Linked DNA regions of Desulfatibacillum aliphaticivorans DSM 15576. The protein of the gene in region 1 interacts with the protein of each later gene in a pairwise test. Links are inferred from orthologs where the notes say so. Each region holds a gene or a part of one and is shown on either strand. Other genes may lie near its edges. The genes, in order: gyrA and gyrB.

Region 1 (4,144 bases):
TCAGGACGTTCATCAACAACAGCACCCTGCTTGAGACCATCAACCAGCACATAGACGATTACGGGATTGTGATTTCCGGCGCAGAAATCACGCAAGCCGCCTCCCAGATCGGCCAGTTTGTGGGCGGATTTCTCCTGGACTCCGGCAAGGCCGTCGTATCCAATGTTCTCAACTTTGTGCTTAACTTCCTCTTTATGGTCCTGATAATATTCTTTATATTGATAGACGGCGGCAAGCTGGTGGACTATTTGGTGGACATGTCCCCCCTGCCCCAGGATCAGGACGAGAAGCTGGTGGCCAAATTCAAGGATATGTCCGGCGCCGTCATTTTGGGCAACGGCGTGTGCGGATTGGCCCAGGGGATATTGGGCGGCGCGGTTTTCGCCCTGTTCGGCCTGCCCTCTCCGTTTTTATGGGGCGTGGTCATGGGCATCCTGGCCTTTTTGCCCATTGTGGGAATCGGCGTGGTCTTCCTGCCTGCGGCGATCATTATGTTTATCCAAGGAAAAATCGCCACGGGCGTATTCTTCATTATCTTTTACTCGATTCTGTCCTTTTCCGTGGAATACGTCATCAAACCCAAGCTTGTGGGAGACAGGGTCCAGATGCACCCCCTGCTGGTCTTTTTGGCCATCATGGGCGGCCTGAAAATCTTCGGCATCCTGGGCGTCATCTACGGCCCCCTCATCGTCACCTTCTTCCTCACCCTGGCCGACATCTACCGCGCCAGCTACAAAGCCATTGTGGAAGCATAAAGCCCTGACGTAGCATGCAATGCCAGAAATAGCAGGTGCCGGGGGCCTGTCACTACATTCCGATTTATGCGCACCATGCTAGGGTGGCCCAGGCAAGGCAGTTTTTGCCTGGGTCCGTCAGGACAAAAGGTGCGGCCTCGTTGGTCATTTAAAACCAATGAGTTGGGGCGGAAGACGGCGTTATTTAAAGCCAACAAAAAACTTCCCCCGGGGCCATACGCCCGCCAGGCGTTCCAGGTTTCCAATTTCTTTTGGGGGCGCGCCTTTTGTTGCTACGCAACCCCGGCAGGATACTGCTCTGCGGGGCTACCCAAATAAGTATACAGGACAAGCCGTGACGCCGCTTGGCGCCGAAATCCTATGCTTTTTGGGATTGTTTAGCGACTCGCTCAAATATTATCCGGGGAGATAAAAATTCGGCTGATCCATCCCAAGACGAACCATTGAAAAAACCTAAATGCAAGGTCTGATGAAGCCCCTGAAAACCCAAAAAATACCGGCCGTTATGAAGCAGTTCTTTCATGGCGAAAATCCCTTAAAAGCCTTGACTATCGTGGATTTGTCGACTAAAAGTATATATTTCCTCGTACAGGAATCAGGTCTAAAAAAGAGGCCGGAAAATCCTTCCGGCCTCTCTTGTCGAGACAATCTTTCCACTTACAGGAGTAACCATGGATTTGGGAGAAAACATGCTCGAAATAAGCATCGAGAGCGAGATGAAAAAATCGTATCTCGATTACGCCATGAGCGTGATTATAGGCCGCGCCCTGCCGGACGTGCGGGACGGCCTAAAACCGGTTCATCGGCGTGTGCTTTTCACCATGCATGAACTAAAAAACGATTATAACAAGCCGTATAAGAAATCCGCCCGCGTCGTCGGCGACGTCATGGGTAAGTATCACCCCCACGGCGATGCGGCGATATACGATACCATGGTGCGTATGGCCCAGGATTTTTCCCTGCGCTATCCACTGGTTGACGGCCAGGGCAACTTCGGGTCCATTGACGGAGACCCTGCAGCCGCCATGCGTTATACGGAAGTCCGGATGCAAAAGATGGCCCACGCCATTTTGGAGGATCTGGACAAGGAAACCGTGGATTTCATCCCCAATTACGATGAAACCATACAAGAACCCACGGTCCTGCCCACGCGGATTCCCAACCTGTTGGTGAACGGCTCGGCCGGCATCGCGGTTGGCATGGCCACCAATATTCCGCCCCACAACCTGGGGGAGATCACGGACGCCCTGTGCGCGCTCATAGAAAATCCCAAGCTGATGCCTGAGGAGCTGCTCCAATATGTTCCCGGGCCGGATTTTCCCACGGGCGGCATTATCTACGGCAGGGCCGGCATTCACAGCGCTTATTCCACGGGCCGGGGCATCATCAAGATTCGCGCCCGCATCATGGTGGAAAAGGACAACCGCACCGGCAAGGAAACCTTGGTGGTGACGGAGCTGCCCTACCAGGTGAACAAAGCCAGGGTGATTGAAAAAATCGCCCACCTCATGAAGGACAAGGTGATAGAAGGCCTGGCCTTTGTGCGGGACGAGTCCGACCGGGAGGGTATGCGCATTGCCATGGGCTTGAAAAAAGATGAGATGGCATCCATCATCATCAACAAGCTCTACAAGCACACCCAGTTGGAAAACTCCTTCGGCATCATCCTGCTTTCCATCGTCAATAACAGGCCCGAGCTGCTCAATCTCAAAGAAACGCTCCAGTACTTCATCGCCCACCGGAAGGTGGTGGTGATCCGCCGGACCAAATATGAGCTTGCCAAAGCCGAAGCCCGTGCACATATTTTGGAAGGCTACAAGATAGCCATCGATAATCTGGACGAGGTGGTGAAGCTCATCCGGGCCAGCAGCACGCCTTTGGAAGCCCGGGAAGGCCTCATGGCCAGATTTGACCTCACCCAGATTCAGGCCCAGGCCATTTTGGACATGCGCCTGCAAAAGCTCACCGGCCTGGAAATCGAAAAGGTGGAGGAAGAGTATCGGGAATTGATCAAAGCCATCGCCCGGTACAAGGAAATCCTGGCAAGCGACCAACTGGTGCTGGAGATCGTTCGAGACGAATTGCTGGAAGTCAGAACCGAATACGTGGACGAACGGCGGACGGAAATCGTGGACGACGAAGGGGAAATCACCATCGAAGACATGATCGTGGAAGAAGACATGGTGGTGACCATCTCCCATCGCGGCTACATCAAGCGCAATCCCCTGACCCTGTACCACAGCCAGCGCCGCGGCGGCAAAGGCAAGATTGGCATGGGCACCGGGGATGAAGACTTCGTCTCCCGTCTTTTCGTGGCTTCCACCCATCACACCCTGCTCTTTTTCACCAACCTGGGCAGGGTGTACTGGAGAAAGGTCTACGAAATTCCCCAGGCCGGAAGGGCCGCCAAGGGCAAGTTCATATCCAACCTGCTCAATCTTGCTCCTGACGAGCAATTGGCCACCGTGCTGGACGTGAAAGAGTTCGAGCCGGGATACAACATTATCATGGCCACCAAAGACGGCATCATCAAAAAGACCGATCTTCTGGCGTACAGCAATCCCAGGTCCAACGGAATCATCGCCCTGAGCCTCGGTGAAGGAGACCAGCTCATCGCAGCCCGCATAAGCGACGGCACCCAAAACGTATTTTTGGGCTCCGCCTTCGGCAAGTCCATTCGTTTCCACGAATCGGACGTGCGGGCCATGGGCCGCGTTTCCCGGGGCGTCAAGGGCATGACCCTCGCCGCCGGAGACCACCTTGTGGGCATGGAAGTGCTGACTCACGGCAAAACCCTGTTCTCGTGCACGGAAAACGGATTCGGAAAGCGCACGTCCCTGGACGAATACCCGCTGCAGAAGCGCGGCGGCAAGGGCGTGATCACCATCCGCACCCACGAGAGGAACGGGGCCGTGGTTTCCATCCTGGTCGTCTCCAACGACGATGACCTGATGCTCATGACCGATGCGGGTAAGATTATCCGTATGCCCATGGGGGACATCTCGGTGATCAGCAGGAACACCATGGGCGTGCGCCTCATGGGCATGGAGCCGGGAGAAAAGTTGATCGGCGCCCAGCGGCTGGCTGAAAAAGACGAGGAGAAATAACAATCGCATGGCATATACTCTCAACAAAAGCATAGACGAGTTGCAGGTTGCTGTTGTTGGCGGAGGAAGCTGGGGCACGGCCCTGGCCCAGTTACTGGCGTCCAAGGGCTATAAGACCTCCTTATGGGTTTTGGAGGAAGAAGTCGCCGAGTCCATAGCCAAGGAGCGGGAAAACAAGGTGTTTTTGCCGGACATCAAATTGTCCGAAAACATCACGCCTTCCCTGAATCTGGAAGAAGCCCTGAAAGACAAGGACATGATCGTCAGCGTGGTTCCCTCGGA
Region 2 (7,289 bases), on another replicon or contig:
GCGTGAAATGCAAATGAAGGGAACCGCTCCGGCTTTGGAGGACGCAGCCAAAGAAAAGGATCCCACGGCGCTTTTTATTCTGCGGTTTGTCTCCAATCTGAGAAAATTCGCCTTTTACCCGCTGATCCATAGATTGTTTTCCGTAAATAAAAAGAAAGTTCCTTCGGGACATTCCAACGAAGAATGCCTGGAAATCATAAACGCGGTGCTGGACGTCTCCGGCCTTGGATATTCCCAATTTCCGAAAGGACTTATTAAATTCCATCGCTACGGCGAGTTTATGCGCAGCCCCTTTGAGGAACATCTGGTGGAGTCCGCCCAATACGGCAGAAGCCAAGGGCACTTTTGCCATATTCACTATACGGTCAGCCAAAGCCAGCTGGAAAACTTTAAAGACAAATTCGAAGCCCTGAAAAGGGCCTATGAAAATTTTATCGGCGTGGAATATCTGGTGGATTTCTCCGTCCAATCCCCGTCCACGGACACCATAGCCGTGACGCCTGATAATATTCCCTTCCGCACGGATGACGGCCACATTCTGTTCCGGCCGGGCGGACACGGCGCCTTGCTGAAAAATCTCAATACCCTGGATTACGATATCATCTTTATCAACAATATTGACAACGTCGTTCCCGACCGCTTGAAGGCCGAAAGATCCCGATGGAAAAAGGCCTTGGGCGGTTTCATGGTCTTCCTCCAGGACCGGACTTTCAAATACATCCGAATGCTTTCCCGGGAGGACGCCAATTTTACCATGCTTAACGAAGCCGTGGACTTTGTCTCGGACTTATTCGGCCTGAAATCCCATTTTCACGGCCTGACCCCCGAGGCAACCAGAGAGACTGTCCTTAAGCTGCTTAACCGGCCGGTCAGGATTTGCGGCATGGTTAAAAACGAGGGCGATCCCGGGGGCGCCCCTTTTTGGGTGCGCGGAAACGACGGCGCCACGACCATCCAAATCGTGGAAAGCGCCCAGATCAATAAGGAATCCCAAAAATCCGTGGATATTTTTTCGTCGTCCACCCACTTCAACCCCGTGGACGTGGTTGTCGGAGTTACGGATTATCAGGGAAACAAGTTTGACCTGACCGACTTTGTGGATAATGATGCGGTTTTTATTTCGGAAAAATCCCTGGAGGGGCGGCCCTTAAGGGCCCTGGAACGCCCGGGTTTATGGAACGGGTCCATGTCGGGCTGGAACACGGTTTTCGTGGAAGTGTCCAAAGCCTCCTTTAATCCGGTTAAAACCGTAAACGACCTCCTTCTTCCGTCTCATCAGGTATGATTTTTTCTTATTTTATGCTATGGTAAAAGGTCCTGGATTTGGCGGCTGCGGACTGTTTAAATCCAGGACGGCAACATTGACGATTAATCGGGACTTATTAACAAAGAAAAAATTCCTGTTCAAAAGCCCCGGTTTTTCAGCGCCTGATTCACAAGGGTGTCAACATATTTTCAAAAATTTATTTTCAATTATTTTAAAGACCTATTGCTTTTTTTGAAGATATGAAATATCCTTATTTTTATTATGAAGTTTTTAGAATAAACTAAAATAATATCACTCTGGAGAACGCCATGCAGTTTTCAATCAGCAAGGAAATCTTTCTGGACGGCATAACAAAAGTGCAGGGAATCGCGGGTAGAAAAACCACCTTCCCCATCACAGCCAATGTGCTTATCTCTGCCCAGGGCTCCACCATCACCTTGGTGGCCACTGATTTGGAAATCGGTTTTAAAGGCCATTATCCAGCCACAGTGGAAGAAGAAGGCACTATCACCATTCCGGGAAAAAAGCTGTTTGAGATAGTCAGGGAGTTTCCCCACGGCACCGTGGATGTTCGGGACCTGGAAAACGGCTGGGTGCAGATCTTCAAGGACAAGGTCCAATACAAGATCGTCGGCATGGATCCCAATGACTTTCCAAAACTGCCTGAAGTGGAAGGGATGGAGCTTTTTGAACTGGATTCCCTGGTGTTCGCCGACATGATCGAAAAAACCAATCTGTCCGGCGGCATGAGTTCAGAGGAAAAACGGCCCCATCTCATAGGCGTGTACCTGGAAAAAATCGTCCAGGAGGAGAAAAACGGCCTGCGTATGGTTTCCACAGACGGCAACCGCCTGGCCAGGGTGGACTATATACCGGACGAAGGCATGCAGCCGCCTGCTTTTGACGGCGCCAAGGGAGTCATCCTGCCGAAAAAGGTGATGACCGAAATCCTTCGGGTGTCGGAAGGCGGAGGAAAGATAAGCCTTGGGGTGCAGAAGAACTATTTCGTCATTCAAAAGGAGGCCGAAACCATCATCGGCAGACTGGTGGAAGGGGAATATCCCGACTATAATCTGGTCATCCCTAATGATCTGGAAACTTTTTTCGAGATTGAAAAGCAGCCTTTTGTTTCCATTTTGAAAAGAATGTCTATCTTATGTTCTGAGCGTTACAGGGCCGTCCGATTCAAGGTGGATCCCCAGCGCCTGGAAGTAAGCGTGAATAACCCGGAATTGGGAGATTCCAATGAAGAAATGCCCATTGCTTTTAATGGCGGGGCATTTGAAGCGGCCTTTAACCCCCGTTTTTTTGTGGACGCTTTAAATCCTATGAAAAGCGACATGATCAAGGTTAATATCCTGGACTCCAGCAAGCCCTGCATTCTGGAAGGCTCTGAAGATCCGAGATATCTGTCCGTCATCATGCCCATGAGAATGTAAAATAATGACACAAGAATACACCGCTGAAAATATCAAGGTCCTACAAGGACTGGAAGCCGTTCGCAAAAGACCTTCCATGTATATTGGAAACGTCAGTACCGAGGGTTTGCATCACCTTGTTTACGAGGTTGTGGACAACAGTATCGACGAAGCCATGGCCGGGTATTGCGACCATATCCAGGTGACTATTCATGAAGACAATAGCGTCACCGTAGAGGATAACGGCCGCGGCATCCCGACGGGCATGCATAAGACGGAAGGCATTCCCGCCGTGGAAGTGGTTATGTGCAAGCTCCACGCCGGCGGTAAATTCGACAACGCGACGTACAAAGTCTCCGGCGGCCTCCATGGCGTCGGCGTCTCCGTGGTGAACGCCCTGTCCGATTTTCTGGAAGTGGAAATTTACCAGGGAGGGGAGATTTATTATCAAACCTACTCCAAGGGAGGGAAAACCAGCGAGCTTGAGGTCATCGGCAAGACCAAAAAGCGCGGCACCAAAATCCACTTCGCGCCCGACACCACCATTATGACCGATGAGGATTACCAGTACGCCATCCTGAGCAAGAGGCTGCGTGAACTGGCGTTCCTCAACGCGGGCATCAAGATCACCCTGGAAGACGAACGCTCCGACGAGGAGAAAGAGGAATTCCTGTATAAGGGCGGCATCATATCCTTTGTGGAATACCTCAACAGAAGCCGGACCACCCTGCACAAGCCCATTTTTATGGCTGGCGCCAAAAGCAATATTGAAATTGAGGTGGCCCTGCAATACACCACTGCGTTCTCCGAAAGCATCCTGACCTTCGCCAATAACATCAACACGGCGGAAGGCGGAAGCCACTTGATCGGCTTTAAAGCGGCCCTCACCAGGACCATCAATCAATACGCTTCCAGCGATAATGTCGCCAAAAACGCCCAAACAAAAATTTCAGGCGACGATGTTCGCGAAGGCCTGACAGCTATTGTGAGCATCCGCATTCCAGATCCTCAGTTTGAAGGCCAGACCAAAACCAAATTGGGCAATAGCGAAGTAAAAGGCCTCGTGGAAAGTTTGGTCAATGAGAAATTGGGCGCCTTCTTTGAGGAAAATCCCTCCATCGCCAAAAAAATGGTCATGCGCGCGGTGGAAGCCGCCAGAGCCCGGGAAGCAGCTCGCAGGGCCCGGGATTTGGCTCGTAAAAAAGGCGCGTTAAACGACTCCACCCTGCCGGGCAAGCTGGCCGAATGCCAGATTTCAGAGCCCAAGCTGAGAGAGCTGTTTCTGGTTGAGGGCGACTCGGCCGGCGGCTCCGCCAAGCAAGGAAGGGATCGTAAGTTCCAGGCTATTTTGCCGCTTAAAGGCAAGATCCTGAATGTGGAAAAAGCCCGGTTCGACAAAATTTTGCAAAGCGACGAAATTAAAAATATGATCACCGCCTTGGGCACCGGCGTGGGCGCCGAGGAATACGACATTAAGAAAATCCGGTATCATAAAGTCATCATCATGACAGACGCCGATGTCGACGGCTCTCACATCCGCACTTTGCTGCTGACTTTTTTCTATCGTCAATTGCCCGAAATTCTGGACGAAGGCTTTTTGTATATCGCCCAGCCTCCTTTGTATCGCGTGGGAAAAGGAAAGGCGGCCAAATACCTGAAAGACGATCAGGAAATGAGTGAATACCTCCTGAGGCGCATTTGCGAATCCAGAAGCATCAGGAGAACCACCGAAGACAAACCCATGGCCGAGCATCAGATGTATTTGTTCCTGTGCGATCTTACCGAGTACGTCACTACTTTGCAGAGGTTGGACAGGCGCGGCATCCCAGCCGACATGGCGGAAGAAGTCATCAAGGCCGGCATCATATCCAAGACCGGACTCAGGGATGAAGCCAGGATGATTGAGCTTCGGAATAATCTCATTGCCAAGGGATACGAAGTCAGCGAGTTGGATTATTCAGACGAACGGCGGGTGTACGAGTTGATGGTCACCCCGCTTCCCAAAGCCCAAGGGCAGGGCGACACCAGCGAAGTATCCATCTATGACAAGCTGGAGCCCATTAAAATCGGCCGCGGTTTTATTTATTCATCCGATTTTCAAAAATGCGCTGTGCTCAGCAAAAGAGCCTTGGATGCAAACGGCGACGCCTTTGTTGTTTGGTCCAGGGGCAAAGACGAAGAAAAAACAGTGGAGCTGCCCAATAAGGAAGAACTGCTTCATCACTTGATGGAAGAGTCCAAAAAAGGCATCAGCCTGCAGCGGTACAAAGGTTTGGGCGAAATGAACCCGGACCAACTGTGGGAAACCACCATGGATCCTGAAAAAAGACGGCTGGTCAAAGTCAAGGTGGAAGACGCCATTGAGACGGACGAAATGTTCCGCCTGTTGATGGGCGACGAGGTGGAGCCCCGCAGGGATTTCATCCAGAGCAACGCCTTGGAGGTCACCCAGCTGGATATTTGATTTCAGGTGAAATTCCGCTTGATTATTTTTTTTTGGGGGAGAACTCATTTTTATTGAGTCTCCCCCAATGTAATTTTTTAGATCCCTGTTTGAGGGGGAAAATCGGACGTAGTATTAGCGTCAGCTGCTATGAATAAACTGGAAAAAGACAAAATATTGACCCGGGTCCGCAGGCCCGGAAGATACCTGGGAACAGAGATCAATTCCGTCCATAAGTCGCCCGAAGAGGTTAAACTGCAGGTCGCACTGGCTTTTCCCGATCTTTATGAAATTGGAACCTCCCATTTCGGAATTCAGATTCTCTACAGCATTTTAAACGGCAGGGAAGACATCCTGGCCGAAAGGGTTTACGCGCCTGACGACGACCTTGAAAAACTGCTGGGCGAAGAAAAAATTGATCTCTTCACTTTGGAAAGCCATCGTCCTTTAAAGGATTTTGACTGGATAGGAATCAGCCTGCTTTATGAGCTTAATTACACCAATATGCTCACTATGTTGAATCTGTCCGGAATTCCATTTTACTCTAAAGATCGCGGCGATGATCAACCTTTAATCATAGGAGGCGGTCCGTGCGCCTGCAATCCGGAGCCGATTGCCGATTTTTTTGACGCTATATTGATTGGAGACGGAGAAGAAGCCATCCTCGAAATGGCTGATGCTTGGCTGGAATGGAAAAATAAGGAAAATCCTGTAAAAAGCGATCTTCTGGACAAACTGGCCGAAATCCGCGGAGTCTACGTACCTTCCCATTTTGAGTTTGACGCAGTATCAGAAAAACTCACTCCTAAGCCCGGCAAGCAAAGCTCCGTCAAAAGAACGATTATTCCGGATTTAAATGCAACGTATTTCCCTATAGATCCCATCGTTCCTTATTCCAATCCGGTGCATGATCGGCTGCGCCTGGAAATTTCCCGCGGGTGCGGCAGGGGATGCCGTTTTTGCCAGGCCGGGATGATTTATAGGCCAGTGCGGGAGAGAACGCCGGAGAACCTCATGGAGTATGCCCGCAAATCCCTGACTCAAACCGGGTATGAGGACATATCCCTCCTGTCCTTAAGCGTGGGGGATTATTCCTGTCTGGATTGGCTCATGAGCGGAATCATGAAGGAATTCAGCAAGCAGCAGGTGGCGGTTTCTTTACCATCCATGCGTGCGGGAACCCTTACCCGCCCTTTGATGGAAGAGATCAAAAAGGTCCGTAAGACGGGATTTACCATAGCGCCGGAAGCCGGAACCCAGCGCTTGCGGGACGTCATCAATAAAAACATCAGCGAAGAGGAAATCATTCAAACCGTTTCCGACGCTTTCTATATGGGGTGGAAGCTGATTAAGCTGTATTTCATGATCGGCCTTCCCACGGAAACCCAGGAAGACGTCCAGGGCATCGTGGACCTGGTGCACAAATTAAAGGATTTGGCCGGAAAGAAAGCCGACATCACCGCCAGCATCGGGGTGTTCGTGCCTAAGCCGCACACTCCGTTTCAATGGGCTCGCCAGATTTCCATTGAGGAGGCGTGGGAGCGCCTGGATTACATCAAAGACAGGCTTAAACGGCCCGGCGTTAAAACAAAATGGCAAAATCCCCAGGTCAGCGTTATTGAAGGGGTATTTTCCCGTGGGAACAGAAAACTGGCCCCTTTGCTGGTCGACGCCTGGAATAAAGGCGCCCGGTTTGACGGCTGGTCCGATCATTTTGATTTTCATCTGTGGCGGGAACTCATGGAGGCCGACAGCATAAATCCGGACGACTATATAGGCGGCAAACCGACGGAAGAGCCTTTGCCCTGGGATCATATAGACATGGGCGCCACGAAGAAATTCCTCCAAAAGGAGTTGCAAAAGGCCCTGGACGTGGAAAAAACCCCGGGCTGCAGCAAGGAAACCTGCTCCGGTTGCGGGGTGTGCGATTTTTCCAATATACAGCCTATATTTTCAAAAAGTCCTGAAAAAGTCGAAAACCAGGAATCCGAGGAGGGCTCGGAGAATATAAACTATAGGAAGCTGATGGTTTATTATTCCAAAACAGACGACGCCCGCCACCTGGGCCATTTGGAAATGATCAGCCAGGTGCACAGAGCCTTGCGAAGAGCGCGCATACCCATGATGTATTCCAAGGGATTCCACCCCATGCCCAAGGTCT

What was found.
Region 2: the proteins of gyrA (region 1) and gyrB interact in binary tests that used the Escherichia coli proteins (3 or more experiments, as listed by UniProt). The link is inferred for Desulfatibacillum aliphaticivorans DSM 15576 from one-to-one orthologs.

What each region holds. Positions count from the first base shown.
Region 1 is NZ_AUCT01000006.1:85,357-89,500, reverse strand. What follows is about bases 1,079-4,144. They hold gyrA (DNA gyrase subunit A), read left to right. Parts: upstream 1,079-1,426; coding sequence 1,427-3,862; downstream 3,863-4,144. Other genes in these bases: G491_RS0106630 (NAD(P)H-dependent glycerol-3-phosphate dehydrogenase), read left to right, coding at 3,870-4,144. Also shown: G491_RS0106640 (AI-2E family transporter), read left to right, coding at 1-755. UniProt on the Escherichia coli protein: A type II topoisomerase that negatively supercoils closed circular double-stranded (ds) DNA in an ATP-dependent manner to maintain chromosomes in an underwound state.
Region 2 is NZ_AUCT01000013.1:61,460-68,748, reverse strand. The notes cover bases 2,364-5,429. They hold gyrB (DNA topoisomerase (ATP-hydrolyzing) subunit B), read left to right. Parts: upstream 2,364-2,710; coding sequence 2,711-5,149; downstream 5,150-5,429. Other genes in these bases: G491_RS0114095 (TIGR03960 family B12-binding radical SAM protein), read left to right, coding at 5,279-5,429; dnaN (DNA polymerase III subunit beta), read left to right, coding at 2,364-2,706. In the rest of the region: G491_RS0114110 (DUF4301 family protein), read left to right, coding at 1-1,285; more of dnaN, read left to right, coding at 1,576-2,363; more of G491_RS0114095, read left to right, coding at 5,430-7,289. UniProt on the Escherichia coli protein: DNA gyrase negatively supercoils closed circular double-stranded DNA in an ATP-dependent manner to maintain chromosomes in an underwound state.